DNA from 2 places in the Paenibacillus sp. FSL H7-0942 genome. Region 1 is predicted to be linked to the other one. Evidence: predicted binding sites of a transcription regulator. Region 1 holds the regulator's gene; the other holds the start of a gene.

What was found. Region 1 encodes Rex, which represses fermentation and respiration genes when NADH is low (regulators of the CRP and FNR family bind a similar motif). Its sites were predicted from a motif close to TTGTGAAATATTTCACAA; they were not measured.
Region 2: a site for Rex is predicted at 6,296-6,313, ahead of nadA (quinolinate synthase NadA). Genes of this name have one in related genera too.

The regions. Positions count from the first base shown of each region.
Region 1 covers NZ_CP150279.1:4,298,751-4,309,604, reverse strand. The annotation lists gene panC (pantoate--beta-alanine ligase) at 1-608, shown strand, start outside; gene panD (aspartate 1-decarboxylase) at 601-984, shown strand; gene MHI48_RS19055 (tetratricopeptide repeat protein) at 1,102-1,725, shown strand; gene dinG (ATP-dependent DNA helicase DinG) at 1,868-4,729, shown strand; gene MHI48_RS19045 (redox-sensing transcriptional repressor Rex) at 4,952-5,605, shown strand; gene MHI48_RS19040 (amidohydrolase) at 5,592-6,899, shown strand; gene MHI48_RS19035 (hypothetical protein) at 6,937-7,467, shown strand; gene MHI48_RS19030 (hypothetical protein) at 7,770-8,297, shown strand; gene MHI48_RS19025 (AAA family ATPase) at 8,290-9,792, shown strand; gene MHI48_RS19020 (3-hydroxyacyl-CoA dehydrogenase family protein) at 9,926-10,798, shown strand; gene MHI48_RS19015 (acetate/propionate family kinase) at 10,795-10,854, shown strand, end outside.
Region 2 covers NZ_CP150279.1:60,150-67,664, forward strand. The annotation lists gene spoIIE (stage II sporulation protein E) at 1-94, shown strand, start outside; gene MHI48_RS00285 (VWA domain-containing protein) at 180-932, shown strand; gene MHI48_RS00290 (protein kinase domain-containing protein) at 916-1,863, shown strand; gene tilS (tRNA lysidine(34) synthetase TilS) at 1,908-3,347, shown strand; gene hpt (hypoxanthine phosphoribosyltransferase) at 3,400-3,939, shown strand; gene ftsH (ATP-dependent zinc metalloprotease FtsH) at 4,040-6,085, shown strand; gene nadA (quinolinate synthase NadA) at 6,385-7,323, shown strand; gene nadB (L-aspartate oxidase) at 7,359-7,515, shown strand, end outside.

The sequences.
Region 1 (10,854 bases):
CCTCTGTTGAAGAGATGTATCCACAGGCAACGCAAACGACCGTATCTGTCTCAAAACTGACGGAGCGCTTATGTGGCGCTTCACGTCCAGGACATTTTGACGGAGTAACAACTGTAGTCTCCAAGCTCTTCAACATCGTACAGCCACAGCGTGCATTTTTTGGAATGAAAGACGCTCAGCAGGTTGCGGTCATTCAACAGATGGTGAATGATTTGAATATGCCTGTAGAAATTGTACCCTGTCCGATTGTTCGCGAAGAGGATGGTCTTGCTCTCAGTTCACGTAATGTCTATCTTAGCGCAGAACAGCGTACACAGGCCTTGGTTCTGTCGAAGGCACTGCGTGCAGCTCAGGAAGCCGCAGATACAGGTGTAGCTACTACAGCCGCAGATATCCGTCATATTCTGCGCGAGCACATTGCAACCTCACCGCTTGCCGTTATCGACTACGCCGAGATTCAGGCTTTTCCAAGTCTGGAGCCGCTCACAGATCAGGAAGAAGTTCAAGGCCGTGACGATCTGCTCATTGCACTTGCGGTGAAATTCGGAAAAACAAGATTGATTGACAATATAAGGTTGCAAAAATCGGAGGTACTGTCCCATGTTTAGAACACTGATGAAATCCAAAATTCACCGGGCTACGGTAACGGAAGCCAACTTGAACTATGTGGGTAGCATTACCATAGATGAAGACTTGATGGAAACATCCGACTTGATGGAAAACGAGAAAGTGCAAATTGTGAACAACAACAATGGTGCACGTCTGGAAACATATGTGATTCCAGGACCACGCGGAAGCGGGGTCATATGTCTTAACGGCGCAGCTGCACGTCTGGTACAGCCTGGAGATAACGTCATTATCATTTCTTACGCCATGATGTCGCAAGAAGAGGCAAATACTCACAAACCAACCGTTGTATTTGTAGATGGGCAGAATAAACCTGTACAAACGATGAAACAGGAAGTCCACGCAACAATTATGTAATCGACTGGTAAGGAGAATGAAATCGGCCCTTGAAGCAAAAAATGAGTACAGGTCACTGCACTAATCCATTTTTTCAAGGGTGGGGATGCATCGATGTTCCAGCATGTTTTCGCAGAAATGAACGACATGTTAGATGAAATTATCAAGAGCTATCCTTCCGCTGAAGGCCTGAACAAACAAGAATTGCTGCAAAAGTGGAACTTGCTTAAGCGGATGAGTGACGGAATGCTGGATGAATGGCTGATGTTTGAAGAAAAGATGAGCCAGGTGAGGGAGCGGGAGATGGATAAGCCTGCTTCCCTTGAACCGGAACAGGAAGCTGTTACCGCTTTGCCTGAACTCCATCTGGAATGTTTCAGTCGAGGTCAGGGTTATTTCAAATTACAGATGTATCCGCAGGCGATCATGCAATTCTCCCGGGTTGTGACCGACCATCCGGAGAGTGCATTAACTCGTTTTTACCTGGCGCTGGCGTATCTGAATCTGGAACAAATGGCGGAAGCCGGAACACATTTACAGCAGATCATGTACCTTAAAGGTTCACCTCGCTTGAAAGGGCTTGTGTGTAACGCCCTAGGCTGTATTCAAGTCAAGCTTGCGAATCCCGAAGCTGCATGTTCACTCTTTGCACAGGCCCTTCAGTATGACCCGACATTGACCGAACCACTGTACAACATGGAAGCATGCAGGTTGAACAGGGGAAAATTGCAATATGCTAATCAGCTGACGACCCTTCATTAAGCGGGAATTCGGCGACAAAAAAACGGTGTTCCCTCCTTTGGCATAGCGGCGGGGACACCGCTTTTTTGTCAGTTAATTTTCAAATCCCCTTTTTTTTGCTATGCTGTAACATAGACTGGAATGGAAGGGACCGTACATTGCAATGAAATTTGCCGTATTGGATTTCGAAACAACCGGCACGCAGTCCGACGGTGAGATTATACAGGCCGGACTTGCCATCATAGACCATGACTACAGCATAACTCAAATATATAGTTCTTATGTGAACCCTGGTGTACCGATTCCCCCGTTTATTTCGGGGTTGACGGGTATTACCGATGCAGATGTGGCGGACGCTCCTTCACTCGAAGAGATGATGATGGAGATGGTTCCGCTGCTTAATGATGTGGTGCTTGTTGGACACAACGTCGCTTTTGATTTTCACTTTTTGCAGAATGCTCTTGACCGTTGCGGTTATTTGCCGTTCACTGGCCGCATTCTGGACACGATTGATTTTCTGAAGATCACATTCCCATCACTGGGTTCTTATCAACTCGGTTATGTGTCTTCCGAATTTGGATTTCAACATGATCGCCCTCACCAGGCAGACAGTGATGCACTGGCGACAGCCTATGTGCTACTCAAGTGTCTGGATGAGTTAAAGGAATTACCGCTCATAACGATTCAGCGCCTCAGTGACCTGTTTGCACCAGAAGACAGTGACTTGGGTTGGTTTTTGGACGGAATGCGCAGTGAGAAGGAAGCAGAGCCGATTCAGGACCTGGACGGACATACCTATTATCGTCAGCTTGCTCTTAATGTAAGTGATTGGACCGATATTGGTGCACCACGCGATGAGCGGGAGGCTAACCCCCTCGATGGTGTAAGCTTCGAACAGTTTATGGACCAGGTTCGGGAGAATCTGAAGGATACACTGGATCATTACGAAGAGCGTGAAGCGCAGACTCAGATGTTCAGCAGTGTAAGGCAAGCCTTGGATGAAGAGAAACATCTCTTGATCGAAGCTGGAACGGGTACCGGTAAATCTCTAGGGTATCTGTTGCCTGCTATTTATGAAAGTGTGAAGCAAGAACAGAAAGTTATGGTTAGCACGCATACGATCAATCTGCAGGAGCAATTGAGAGAGCGGGACATTCCGATGCTGACTCAAGTGGTTCCGTTCCCGTTTAAGGCTGCTGTATTCAAAGGACGTGGACATTACCTGTGCCTGCGCAAATTTGAACACAAAATCAATAAACGTGAATTCGCCACACCGAAAGAGGATTATTTCACAGCTGCTCAGATGATCGTCTGGCTTACGCAGACCGAAACCGGAGATGATGAGGAACTTAACCTTAGCGGACGCGGAGGGGACTTCTGGGAGACCGTACAGAGTGAATCCGAATCATGTCTGGGAAGATCCTGTCCATGGTTCCGTAAATGCTTCTACCATCGTGCCAAACATGAAGCAGGGTTGTCTGATATCGTAATCACCAATCACTCCAAATTATTTACGGATGTGAAAGCCGCGCATCAGCTGCTGCCAGCCTATGAGAGTCTTGTGATCGATGAGGCACATCATCTGGAGGATGTCGCTGGTAAACATCTTGGAATGCATATGAAATATTTCACCTTGGTTCATACACTGACCCGCCTATTTAAAGACAGTCGTAATGGTCAGCTACCTATGCTTCGTTCGCAGTTTTCCGGGCATGAAAATTCGGTGCAATGGGGCTCCATGGTGGATCAGATGTTCCCGCTCGCTCTTGAAGTTAAGGAGCTGTGGGATCGTATGAGCGATGCCTTGTTTGGTCTCTTGCCTGAACGAAGTGATGCTTCACCGGGAGAGACGGGGCAATTTTCACTGCGTCTGAAAGCATCTCAGAAACCTGCAAAATGGCAGGAGTTGCAGGATCTGGAGAACCAGATCTATGTGACTCTGGGCGATTTGGTTCGCAAAGGGGACAAATTGCTGCTTGAAGTGAAAGAGGATCAGGATGATTATCAATCGGATAGTCTGATCACGGACATTACAGGATTGCTGAAAGATCTGACCACATTGAAGGAGAATCTACGTTTCTTCATGCGTATGGATGACGCCAAAACGGTGTACTGGATGGAAGCCAGCGGTCAGTTCCGCAGTAAATCTCTTCAGCTGTATGCCGTACCTGTAGATGTCAGTGCCCAACTTAAGGATTTATTTTTTGACAAAAAGAAAAGTGTTGTTCTTACATCGGCAACGCTCTCGGTAGATAAGTCATTCCAGTTCATGATTGAGCAGCTTGGCTTACAAGAAGCCTCTGAGAATAATCGGCTGTTAACGTCGATGCTGCCATCACCTTTCAACTATCGCGATCAGGCACTTCTGGTGATTCCGCGTGATTTCCCGAGTGTGAAGGGAAGTGTGGGTGATGCGCACTTTGTTAATATGCTGGTGCAATCACTTGCAGAGACGGCAATTGCTACGCGTGGACGCATGATGGTTCTGTTTACTTCATACAAGATGTTGCGACAGGTCTATGATCCGCTGAAGGAGGCACTGTCTGGCAACGACATCTCGTTGCTTGGGCAAGGCGTTGACAGTGGAAGTCGTTCCAAATTGACTCGCAGGTTTCAAGATGCCAAAGCAACGGTACTTCTGGGCACAAGTAGCTTCTGGGAGGGTGTAGATATCCCGGGAGAGGCGCTAACCTGTCTCGCTATTGTGCGACTGCCGTTCCAGCCACCGAATCATCCGTTGGTGGAAGCCAAGAGTGAGTTGCTTCAGGAACAGAAGAAAAATCCGTTCATGAAACTGTCCGTGCCACAAGCGGTCATTCGTTTCAAGCAGGGATTTGGCCGATTGGTGCGTACAGCAAAGGACAGAGGAATTGTCATTGTTTATGATACACGGGTAATTGAAGCGTATTATGGTAAATTCTTTTTGTATTCATTACCTGGTCCCAAAATGGAGCATATGCTCACGGAGCAGATGGTTCCACGAATTACCGAGTGGTTGGAAAAACCTGCTAATGAACAAAAATAATGGTTGTTTTGTTCGTTATATCATTGCATGACACTATCGTTTGGCGTTAAACTTTATTAGATATTTCCGTATCCAATTAAAGCAGTTGCACGTAAGAACTTATAACCTAAATTACAAGGAGCATTCTGTATAAAATGTCACGTTTATCTTTGAGTTTTATACAGAATGCTCATCTTTTCATCTATTATTTTTTTATCGTGGCCTTGGTAAGGGGGAGCAAGAATGAAATCGGATAAAATTTCGGAAGCAGTGGTAAGACGTCTGCCTGTTTACTTGCGTTATTTGAACGAGTTGCATCAGCGTGAGGTGGCTACTGTTTCTTCTCAAGAGCTTGGACAGAGGCTGGATCTGAATCCGGCACAAATTCGTAAAGACCTGGCTTACTTCGGTGATTTTGGTCGTAAAGGGATCGGGTATGATGTATCCTATTTGATCGAGAAAATTCGTCACATTCTCAAAATTGATCAGCAAATTAATGTAGCTCTGGTAGGCGCGGGTAACCTCGGACAGGCCTTGTCCAACTACAACGCATATCTGAAAGACAACATGAAGATTGTTGCTGTATTTGATGCATATGGACCGAAGATTGGTAGTCAAATCAACAGTTTGACGGTAAAACCAATGGATGAATTGACGGAAGCGGTTAAAACGGAAAATATCCGCATCGGCATTATCACGGTTCCGGATACGGAAGCCCAAAATGTAGCCGATCAGCTTATTGAATCAGGAATTGAAGCGATCCTTAATTTTGCACCAACCATTCTAAAAACACCGCCGCATATCCGGATTCACCATGCTGACTTTACAACGGATCTGCTTAGTTTGGCCTATTACTTGGAGACTGGAAAGGACGACGAGGAAGATGACAACAAATAGATGGGTAATTCACAACGGCAAATTTGCCGTTAATGAAGGCGGCACAACATGGAACGTGGTCCACGGATACATGGTTGTTGAGGATGACAAGATTGTGCATATTGGTGAGACATTGCCGGATGGAGACAAAAATAGTACCAAAGTGGATGGAAAAGGACTGTTCTTCCTGCCGGGTCTGATCAATACGCATGGTCATGCAGCGATGTCGTTGCTCAGAGGGCACGGAGACGATCTTGCGTTGCAAGTATGGTTGCAGGAAAAAATGTGGCCGATGGAAGCGAAAATGACTTCAGAAGATGTATATTGGGGAACTTCGCTATCGGTGCTTGAAATGTTAAAAGGAGGAACTACAGCTTTCTTGGACATGTACGATCACATGGATCAAGTTGCCAAAGTTGTGGAGCAATCCGGCGTTAGAGCAGCACTGGCACGTGGTGTAATCGGGCTGTGCTCGGAAGAAGAACAATTGCGGAAGCTGGAGGAGTCGGCTGCGTTTGCACGTGAGTGGAATGGACAGGCAGATGGTCGCATTACAACCGTAATCTCGCCACATGCACCATATACATGCCCTCCTGACTACATAGAGAAGCTTGTGCAGGTCGCGAACGACCTAAACCTTCCCCTTCATACACATATGTCGGAAACGCTTCGTGAAGTCGAGCAGAACGTGGCTGATTATGGACTGCGTCCTGTGGCACATCTGGAGAAACTGGGCTTTTTCTCCCGTCCATCCCTGGTTGCACATGCGGTGCATCTGAATGACGAAGAGATTGAAATTTTGGCCCGACATGATGTGGCTGTATCCCATAACCCGGGAAGTAACCTGAAACTCGCTTCCGGTGTTGCGCGGGTACCTGCGTTGCTGAAAGCAGGAGTTACCGTGTCACTCGGAACAGACGGACCGGCAAGCAACAACAACCTGGATATGTTCGAGGAAATGAGACTGGCTGCATTGATCCACAAAGGTGTATCTGGTGACCCAACGGCAGTGCCAGCAGGCGAAGCGTTATTACTTGGAACGTCATACGGTGCCAAATCCATCTTCTTGAACAATACCGGAGCACTCCAGGTCGGCATGAAGGCTGACTTTATCGCCTTGGACATTGAACAGGCACATTTCTATCCACATACAGACCTGATCTCACATACCATCTATTCGGCTTCTGCCAAGGATGTTGAGCACGTATGGGTGGATGGGAAACAAGTGGTGAAACATGGCGAATGTCTGACGCTGGATGAAGAACGCATTTTGCGTGAGTCTCAATTGGCATTTGATGGTCTGCTTGCTCGTTAATTGCAGGACAGCATCATAGGGAAAGGAAGTTCGGCTTTTGAAGAAAAAAAAGAAGTGGATATGGATTTCGCTGCTTGCACTGGTTCTGATTCTGTTTGGACTTCAACGTTATTACGTCCATGTCACGCAGGACCAACGCAAGGAAGAAGCGCTCGCCATACAAGCAGCACAGGAGCAACTGGGCATTACATCCTATGATGAATTGCGCAAGTACATCTGGGGAGACAAAGAAGGCTCTGACAACATCTACTGGACCCTGATCGGCAAAATCAAGGATAACCAGGATGTTATGGTCTGGGTTAAATTCGATGCAAACAATCAACCGGTTAAGGGTGCAAACGCTGTACACAGTGAGCTGCTGCAGAATGGCATGTCCGAAGCGCAGATACGCAATCGCTTCAGTTCTGAAGTTCCTGCCGGTGAGATTAAACGAATCATGCCCGGAGTTGTGAATGGAATATATGTGTGGCAAGTGTATTATAAAGACGGTACGCATAACCACTATCGTTTTTATCGTTTTAGCAACGGAGAACAGGTGGACCTGGTCTACACACTCCCGAACAGCTAGAACAAGATAGAGTGAGATAACTAGAGAATTAAAGAAATGAAAGAACCGGCAGACGGATATCCGACTGAACCGGTTCTTTGTGTTGTCTGTAAACATATTTGATTTAAATAGTTAAAATTAATAATTTATTCATATTTTCGCCTTCGAAATTGTATATACGATGTGATATACTCAGATATGTACTCAAAGTTACATTCAAAAACAAATAATCCTGTCGAAATTCTCGCAGGAGTCAATGTGCACATATTCGTATATACCAATAAGCCAGTAGGTTGGGCCAAATTCTGGGAGGGGTAATTCACTTGAAGCTAAAAGTATTGCCTATTGCTATAACTGCCGTCATTTCAACCGTTGTGTTGTTTGGAGGTTGGTTTGTATATCGTCAGGTGGCTGTGCAGAATCCGATTGAAAAAATGGTAACCCAGTACGATGGAGTCAATGACGTTCAATTAACTATTAACCGCAATGACGTACAATTGAAACTGGATCTGCAACCTGATGTTGATTTGGGCAGACTGGTACAATATATTCACAAAGAAGGACAGACCCTGATTGGAACACGCTCACTAAAGTTGGATGTTGTGGATCATTCCAGTGAAGCACTGGAAAGTTGGTGGGGGGATGCGATGTTCACCGTAGCTCAGGCGATGGAGAACAAGCAATACACCGAGATTACACCAACGTTGTCAAAGATGGCGACGAATGGAATTAAGGTAAATACAGCGATGGATGACAACAATGTATATGTCAGTCTCAGAGACGGAGATGCCAGCAAGTTTATTATTCTGCCGCGTGTGCCCGGTCAGATAGGAGTGTGGCCTAATGCCTAAGTGGACAAAAGAAGTTGCCATCGGATTTTTTCCCGTATTGATTATTTTCCTTGCTTTTACTGGTGTTAATATTGTTCCAATTCTGATTGCAGCGGTGCTTGTCGGAGCTTTGCTGTTCATGATGCAAATGCGTGGCGGGATTACAGTAGGCGCTGCACAGGAACGCAAACGGAAGAAAAAAGGACCTTCCAAGCTTACTTTTGAAGAAATTGGCGGACAAGACAGTGCGAAGCAGGAACTGCGTGAAGCGCTTGACTTTCTCATCAAACATGAAGAAATCCGGAAGTTCGGGATTCGCCCGTTAAAAGGGATCTTGCTGACGGGCCCTCCAGGGACAGGGAAAACGTTGATGGCCAAGGCTGCTGCCCATTACACCGATTCTATTTTTGTAGCAGCATCGGGTAGTGAGTTCGTGGAAATGTATGTTGGTGTGGGTGCCAGCAGAATTCGGGATTTGTTCAAGGACGCGAGAACCCGTGCCACCAAGGAAAATAAGGAAAACGCTATTATCTTTATCGATGAAATCGATGTCATCGGGGGGAAACGTGAGGGTGGTCAACAGCGTGAATATGATCAGACCCTGAATCAGCTCCTGACGGAAATGGATGGAATCTATTCTTCCGATACGCCAAGAATTCTGGTTATCGCTGCAACGAACCGCAAAGAGATGCTGGATAGCGCTCTGACTCGACCGGGACGTTTTGACCGCCACATTCAAGTGGACTTGCCTGACAAAAAGGGCAGAAAGCATATTCTGGAACTGCATGCGGTGAACAAACCTTTGTTGAAGGAAGTTAATCTGGGGAAAACAGCGGAAGAATCATATGGTTTCTCCGGTGCACAGCTCGAAAGTGTGATGAACGAAGCAGCAATATACGCCATGAGAGACGGGCTGTTAAACATCGAACAGCGGCATTTGTCCCTGGCTATTGATAAAGTCATGATGGGTGAGAAGACAGACCGTGAGTCGAGCGTGGAAGAGAAGAAAAGGGTCGCCATTCACGAGTTGGGACATGCCATTATGGCTGAACTCGTTCGTCCAGGCAGTGTTAGTCAGGTGGCACTTAGTCCGCGTGGTCAGGCGCTGGGATATGTACGTCATAACCCGCAACAGGAACAGTTCCTCTATACGAAGCGCTTCCTGGAAGAGCAGATTATGATTGCACTCGGAGGAGCAGCTGCGGAGGAAATGTACTACGGTGGTCGTTCCACAGGGTCACGCAATGACTTTGATCAGGCAACCAATGTTGTACAGACGATGATGGCTTCGGGGTTGACTTCACTTGGGATTGTGAACATGGATATGGTCACAACCGAGGAACTGATGCGAGAGAATAAATTGATTCTGCAAGAACTGATGGAACAGACAAAGCAGTTGCTTGAAGAACAACGGACAATTTTCGACAATTCACTCGACATCTTGATTCGTGAGGAAGTTTTGTCTGGCGAACAATTTCGTTGTCAATTTCGTGACAGTGCCCTTCTACCAGCATAATTTATTTATGCTGGTTATTTTTTTTTACATTTCACTCGTGCTAAGATATTATTATATGTTGGGTCGAAATTTGTAATTTTCGGCGAACAGGGTACAATAGAGAAATAGAGAACCGAAAGGATGGAGCAGAACCATGTTTTTCAAAAAAATAGGAGTTGTCGGCGGCGGAACGATGGGACAAGGTATTTCCCAGATGCTCGCAGCCAAAGGACTTGATGTGCTTCTCGTGGAGCATACAACACAAAAGCTGGATCATGCATATGACATGATCGAAACCAATCTGGATAAACAACTGGAGAAATGGGCGATTACAAAAGCGGAGAAGAAATTGATTCTTTCCCGTATTACCAAGGTAGCTCATTTAGCTGAACTTGGAACTTGCGACATGGTCATTGAGACAATTTCAGAGGATCTGGATGCGAAAAAAGCAGTATTCAGCCAACTGGACCAAGTTTGTCCAAGCAATGTCATTCTGGCAAGTAATACATCCACGCTGAGTTTGACCGAGCTTGCAAGCTCGACCAAATACCCAGAGCGTGTTATTGGTATGCACTTTATTCACCCGGTATCCCGGGTTGATCTTGTAGAGATTATTCGTGGACTGAAAACTTCGGATACAACATTCGAAGAGACCAGACGTTTTGTTGAAGAAGTAGCGGACAAAAAAGGAGTCATGATTTATGAATCCCCTGGATTCGTAACTTCCCGTCTGATCTGCCTGCTGATTAACGAAGCGTTGCATGTATTGCAAGAAGGTGTTGCATCTGCTGAAGATATCGATGATGCAATGCGTATCGGATACAACTTCCAACATGGACCACTCGAAATGGCTGACCGTTTCGGATTGGATTCTGTTGAAGCTGCACTCGAAAGAATGTTCCGTGAATTCGGAGAATTGAAATATCGTCCTTCGACAGTCCTGAAGAAAATGGTGCGTGCAGGACACCTGGGTGCCAAAACAGGCGAAGGATTCTTCAAGTACGACAAGGATGGTGACCGACTGTGAAAGTACTCGTAATTAATGCGGGGAGTTCCTCGCTCAAATATCAACTGTATAATATG
Region 2 (7,515 bases), 2.8 Mb from region 1:
CGTTGTTGGAAAAGTAGAGCATTTCCGCCCTGAATGGGCCACACTGCGTGTGCCTGGCATCAACCGAATGGAGCGTCCACGGACCGTCAGTTAATTGCATATTCTTCTGTTTGAAGTCTCTTCATTCTGGCAATGCTAGTCATAGAGTTGGAGAGTAACGAATAACGGAGGGATATCGGATGAAGCAAATCTTATTGATCACCGACGGTTGTTCCAATGTAGGACCAAGTCCAGTGCTGGCAGCGGCCGAAGCGCTGGAAGAGGGGATTACGGTTAATGTGGTTGGCGTGATTGATTATGGAACCATTGGTGAGTTGGGTAGCCGGGAGATTGAGGATATTGCCAGAGCTGGAGGTGGAATCAGCCAAATTGTAGGTACACGTCAGCTTGCCCATACGATGCAGATGATGACAAGGAAAACGGTGGTTCAGACCATTCAGCAGGCGGTTAATAGAGAGTTAACACAAATTTTGGGAGAGAAGGAGCCCAAAACAGTAACCGATCTGGAGCCTGCACAACGCGCTCGGGTCGTGGAAGTGATGGATGATATGGCTGAAACTACAACGTTACAGGTTATATTGCTAATCGACGTCAGTGCCAGCATGAAGCCCAAACTGGCTGCGGTAGAAGAAGGCATTCGCGATTTAATGTTAAGTTTGCAGGCGCGTATAGGTCAAAGCAAGCTTTCCGTATTTCATTTTCCGGGACGACACAGTGGAGAAGATGCGGTAATGGATATTGACTGGACAACGGATCCAGGCCGTGTTCGGTCCTTGTTTGGAAGGTTGCAGATGAAGGGTGCAACGCCGACAGGTCCTGCAATTCAGAAGGTGATTGATTTTTACCGTTATGGTACACTGGAGAAACAGCAGGAAATAGAAGGGAACTATCGCATTGAAAGAGAAGGGATGCTCGGTGACAACGTTGTCTGACGCCTCTTTCCCGCCAGGAACAGTGGTTACAGGGAAATGGAATCGCAGTCGTTACACGATTCGGAAGCTACTGGGCAAAGGAGCTAATGGCATCGTTTTTCTTGTCCAACGGGGTGAAAATGGCAAACACTATGCGCTAAAAATGGGATTTGATCCGGTTGATCTGCAATCGGAAGTTAATGTGCTCAAATCTTTTCAACTACAGCGTAATCATGAGGCCCTTCGGCAGAGCGGCATTCCTTCCTATCTTAAAGATGTGGATGATTATGCCGTTCGTGGCCGGGATATTCCCTTTTATGTGATGCGTTACGTTAGAGGTGAGGCACTTCATCACTTTATTCGGCGTCAGGGGACAGACTGGACACTTCTGGTGGGACTTAGACTCTTGCAGAAGCTGGCACAATTGCATCAGGCGGGATGGGTGTTTGGTGATCTCAAACCTCAGAATGTGTTGGTATCCGACTATGGGCAGGTGGAATTGATCGACTACGGCGGAGTTACGTCGATTGGTCGAAGCGTCAAACAGTTCACTGAATGGTATGATCGGGGTTTCTGGAATGCAGGTAGCCGTACGGCAGATGGTACCTATGATGTATTTGCATTTGCATTATTGTTGATTCATGTACTTGAAGCAGACGCGCTCAAGGCACTGGCAGCCGAAGGATTACCGCAACTGCGAAGTGTGAATCAGCTCGTAGCACTGGTGGAGCGCAGTGAACGACTGGGTCCTTTTCGCAATTGGACGACTCAGGCATTACGAGGTCAGTTTCGTGATGCAGGCCATGCGGCACAAGGGTGGAAGGAAATGATGGCACGCCCCACGCCTCTCCGCCGTCGTTCCAAAAGTACAACACCGCGCTGGCTTATGAACGCATTCGCTGTATCTGTGATATTACTTATTGGAGTGCTCATCTATGCACTACTTTTCTGATCTGTGAGAGTGCATATACATAACGCAAGGAATGAGGAACAGGTATGGAGGCTTTACGCTGGAACATGCTGGTGAAGAACGTGCTGGATGCAGCGGAAGAGCATCAGTTATGGGTTCCCGGGGATCGGATTGTCGTCGCAGTATCGGGCGGGCCGGACTCGGTAGCTTTTTTGCATATCATGCACGAGATTAGCAAGCGGCATGTGCCACTTGAATTGATCTGTGCCCACGTGCATCATGGCTTCCGGAGTGAATCTGATGATGAAGCGGAGAAAATGATGGAACTGGCACAACAGCTTGGTATTACATTTGAATGGACCAAGGCCGATGTACCTTCATATATGGAGCTTACGGGTCAGGGACCACAGGAAGCAGCCCGCAACAAGCGATATGCCTTTCTTCATGAAGTGGCTTCCAAATATAATGCAGCAAGCATCGCTTTGGCACATCATGCGGATGATCAGGCAGAGACGGTCATGCTTCATTTGCTTCGTGGAACCGGCTTGCCGGGACTCTCAGGAATGAAGTTTAAAAGACGAGAAAAAAATGTGGAACTTATTCGTCCATGCCTTCGTATAAACAAGACAGACCTTGTAGAAGCTTGTAATACCCAGGGTTTTATGTATTTCAATGATGAGAGCAACGCCCTGCGTAAATATCGGCGTAATGCCATTCGCTTGGATGTGCTTCCTTTTTTGGGGCAGTATAATGGACAACTCACGCCGTCATTGAATCGGCTTGCCGAAATTGTGGGTGATGAAGACGATTTCATGGAGCAGAGTGCATATGACACATACAGGTGTCTAGTGCAGGTGAACGGCGGAAGGCAAACCTTTGAGGTGCCTTCCTTCTTGAAGTTACATGTCGCTTTACAACGAAGGTTGATTAAACTAATATTGAATTATCTGCCTTTGGACAGTGATTTTGTCGACTTTACCCGTATAGAAACCATTCGGCGCAAGGTCATGGAGACCCATGTGACGACCTGGAGCCTGGATATAGGACAGACACTCGCCTGCACTCGGGAGTATAATCTGATTTCTTTTGGCATACGGACGGACGTACAGGATCAATCTTACGAGTATCGTCTTGCGCAATGGAGTGGAACTTATGAGCTTTCACTCACCCCAATTAACCGGTATATTCGGTTGATGACGGTGAGTCCCGAGGACTATCATGTACCGGAATCGGCGGATCAAGCCGCGTTTGATGCGGATCAACTGCTTATGCCGCTGGTTGTGCGTTCACGGTTACCTGGAGATACCATGAAAGTGATGGGATTAAACGGAAGCAAAAAGGTGAAAAATATTTTCATCGATGAGAAAATCCCCCCATCTGTCCGTCCACGTATTCCTGTGGTATGTGATGGAGCAGGTCATATCATCTGGTTACCGGGTGTTCGACGGTCCAGTGTGGCTCCTGTCAGGGAGGGCACTTCCGCAATCCTGTACATGACTGTAGGCGATTCAGCGATTCAGGGGTAGTGGTTATGGTTCAGGTAAGGCTTTCATAGTATAACTTAGGAGGTTCGCACAGTTGCAGAACGACATTCAGGAAGTATTGATCAGTGAAGAAGAAATTCAGAGTAAAGTCAAGGAATTAGGCGCAACACTAAGTGCCGAATATGCAAATCGCAATCCTTTGGTCATTTGTGTGCTCAAGGGTGCGTTTATATTTATGGCTGATTTGGTTAAAAACATAACGGTACCTGTTGAAATGGATTTTATGGCGGTATCCAGTTACGGCGCTTCCACCAAGTCATCAGGTGTTGTCAAAATCATTAAGGATCTGGATGTATCCGTAGAAGGACGGGAAGTTCTGATTGTCGAAGATATTATCGACAGCGGACTTACACTCAGCTATCTGATTGAACTGCTAGAAAACCGCGGTGCCGAGTCGGTGCGAGTGGTTACGCTGTTCGACAAGCCTTCAGGCCGTAAAGTTGAGTTGGAAGCTCATTACACAGGCTTTGACATTCCTGACGCGTTCATCGTTGGTTACGGTTTGGATTTTGCGGAGAAGTACCGGAACCTGCCCTATATCGGGATTTTGAAGCCGGAAGTCTATAGTAGCTAATATCCTGCCCGACCCAAGCCTTGAGCTGTTCTTGGCTTCTGTTGAGAAGCCATGTCGGGCTATGTTAAAATAATTAAAGTGTCTCGAGAGGAGGTAGGGGATGAATCGGTTCATCCGGAATTCTGGTTTTTATTTGATTCTTTTTTTAGTTGTGGTGGGGATAGTCCAGTTCGTCAGCAATGGCGGCGAAGCCACCGATAATCCTAGATATGATCAGTTGCGTGCAGCGATCAAAGCCAACAATGTCTCTGAATTGACGGTTCAATTCAACGGTCAAACGTATCTCGTGACCGGTCAATACAAGAAGGCACCTGATGGCGCCAAATCAGAAAATTTCTCAACGTATATTCCTCCTACGGATGAGGCAATTAGTGAGCTTGTAGCTGCAAGTGAAACTAACAATTTCCAATATCATCAGGAGCCAATGAAAGGTGACAGCATCTGGTTGACGTTGCTGACTTCCTTTATTCCTTTGATCATTATGTTCCTGCTGTTCTTCTTCCTGTTTAATCAGGCTCAAGGCGGCGGCGGTAAAGTAATGAACTTTGGTAAAAGCCGTGCTCGTCTCTACAACGAAGAGAAGAAGCGGGTTACATTTGAAGATGTTGCGGGTGCTGACGAAGAGAAACAGGAACTTGTTGAGGTTGTAGACTTCCTCAAGGACCCTCGTAAATTCGCAGCAGTAGGTGCGCGGATTCCTAAGGGCGTATTGCTCGTAGGGCCTCCAGGTACCGGTAAAACATTGCTCGCTCGTGCCGTAGCCGGTGAAGCGGGTGTACCATTCTTCACTATTTCAGGTTCCGACTTCGTGGAAATGTTTGTCGGTGTCGGTGCATCACGTGTACGTGATTTGTTTGAAAATGCGAAGAAAAATGCCCCATGTATCATCTTTATCGATGAGATTGATGCTGTAGGACGTCAGCGTGGTGCTGGTCTCGGTGGTGGTCACGATGAACGTGAACAGACACTCAACCAGTTGCTCGTTGAGATGGACGGATTCGGAGTTAATGAAGGTATTATCATCATAGCCGCAACGAACCGTGCAGATATTTTGGACCCTGCCTTGCTGCGTCCTGGACGTTTTGACCGTCAAATTACGGTTGACCGCCCTGATGTAAGAGGTCGTGAAGCTGTCCTGAAAGTACATTCCCGTAATAAACCACTGACCAAAGATGTGAAGATGGATATTATCGCGAAGCGTACAACAGGTTTCTCTGGTGCGGATTTGGAAAATCTCTTGAACGAAGCGGCATTGCTTGCAGCGCGTCGTAACCGTAAAGATATTTCCATGAAGGAAGTTGACGAAGCGATTGACCGTGTCATCGTTGGTACGGAGAAGAAAAGCCGTGTCATCAGTGATCGCGAGAAACGAATCGTTGCTTATCACGAAGCAGGTCATACCATTGTTGGATACTTCCTCGAACATGCTGATATGGTACATAAAGTGACCATTATTCCGCGCGGACGTGCGGGTGGATATGTAATCATGTTGCCAAAAGAAGACCGTATGCTGGTTACCAAGCAGGAATTGCTGGATAAAGTAACCGGACTTCTCGGGGGTCGTGTAGCTGAAGAATTGTTCATCGGAGAAATTGGTACTGGTGCATACAGTGACTTCCAGCAAGCGACAGGTATTGTTCGCAGCATGGTTATGGAATACGGTATGAGTGAGAAATTGGGACCTATGCAATTCGGAAGTTCACAAGGACAGGTATTCCTTGGTCGGGATATCGGTCATGAACAGAATTACTCAGATTCCATTGCTTACGAGATTGATCAGGAAATGCAACGCTTTATCAATGACTGTTATGAGAAGTGTAAGGACTTGCTTGTTAAACATTCAAAAGAGATGCACCTGATCGCTCAAACTTTGCTTGAGGTTGAGACTTTGGAAATGGATCAGATCAAGCAATTGATCGAAACAGGTTCTTTGACTCCAAAAGCAGAGAATGACAATGATGGTGAAGGCACACCATCTGAAGGCGGAGAGCCAATCATCGACACCATCGGTGATGTGCGTGTTCGTATTCAAGGTAAAGATGAAACGCCTGAGCCACCAGCCGGAGATATTCCAAACGAAGCTCCTAATCTGGAAAAGGGTAATAACAATAACCCGGATGATGGCGGAACTAAGCCAACGTCTTAATGCACAATACATCTGGCTATGATAGCAGGTGAAATCAAGAGAGCCCTCGGGGCTCTCTTTTTTTATCCATTATTTTAAAAGAGGATAGATAAAGATAAACGGGAGTTAGATGGCGAACCAGTTAGCAAACAGGTGGTTACAGCGCTGTCCCGGGCCTTTTTCATTTATTGACAGAGTCGTGAACGTTGTGTAAATTAGTTGTTAAACCGCTTGTGATTCGTTTCTCAAGCGAAGATAACGACTTAGGTTAGCCCACGAAACAGCGCATGACGCTGTCCCGATAAAGGAGAGGATCACAGGTGGAAGCTCTGGCTTTAGAGCGCAAGGCTGAGATGAACCGCGAGCTGCGTGAGCGGCTTATGGTGTTGAAGAAGGAACGTAATGCCATTATTCTTGCCCATTATTATCAACGTGACGAAGTACAGGAGGTTGCCGACTTCCGTGGAGATTCGTTTCTGTTAGCCCAGAAGGCAGCACAGACAGATGCGGATGTGATCGTTTTCTGTGGTGTTCATTTTATGGGTGAAAGCGCTAAAATTCTTGCGCCAAATAAAACAGTTATTATCCCGGACGAACGTGCGGGCTGCCCAATGGCAGATATGGTGAATGTGGATGGACTACGCAAATTGAAAGCACAACATCCTAATGCCAAGGTGGTTACGTATATCAATTCCTCGGCTGAGATCAAAGCAGAGACTGACATCTGTTGTACATCAGCGAACGCAGTCCGGGTTATTCAATCGGTGGATTCCGACGAAATTATCTGGGTACCGGATAAAAACCTGGGACATTATGTGCAGCAGCATACAGACAAGAAAATGATTATCTGGGAAGGCTACTGCAACACTCACGATATGCTTACAGTCAAAGATGTGGTGGAGATGAGAGCCAAGCATCCCAATGCGGAGTTTGTTGTCCATCCAGAGTGTCGCCCTGAGGTTGTAGAAATGGGTGATTTTGTAGGCAGCACAACAGCTATTCTGGAGTATTGCAAAAATTCATCAGCGAAGGAATTTATCGTAGGTACCGAAGATGGTACAGGATATCAGCTTCGTCTGGATAGTCCGGATAAACAGTTCCACTTTGCTACCAAGTTCCTCGTATGTCCCAACATGAAGGTGAACAACTTGAAGAAACTGGTGAAATGCCTGGAAACGATGAAGCCGCAAATCTACGTGCCACCGGCCGTTGCCGACAAAGCCAGAGAATCGCTAGAGCGCATGTTGTTGGTAAAGTAGGATGCGCTACTCTTGCTCCAAGACAGGTGAATAACATGATACCGCAATATTTAGTTGATTTCGATCTGTCTGCGCTACCCATGGTAGAGACGGATGTACTGGTTATAGGCTCAGGGATTGCTGGTTTGTTTACTGCCATTAAGGCAAGCGAACAACAACGTGTATTAATGATCACAAAGAAGTCATTACTTG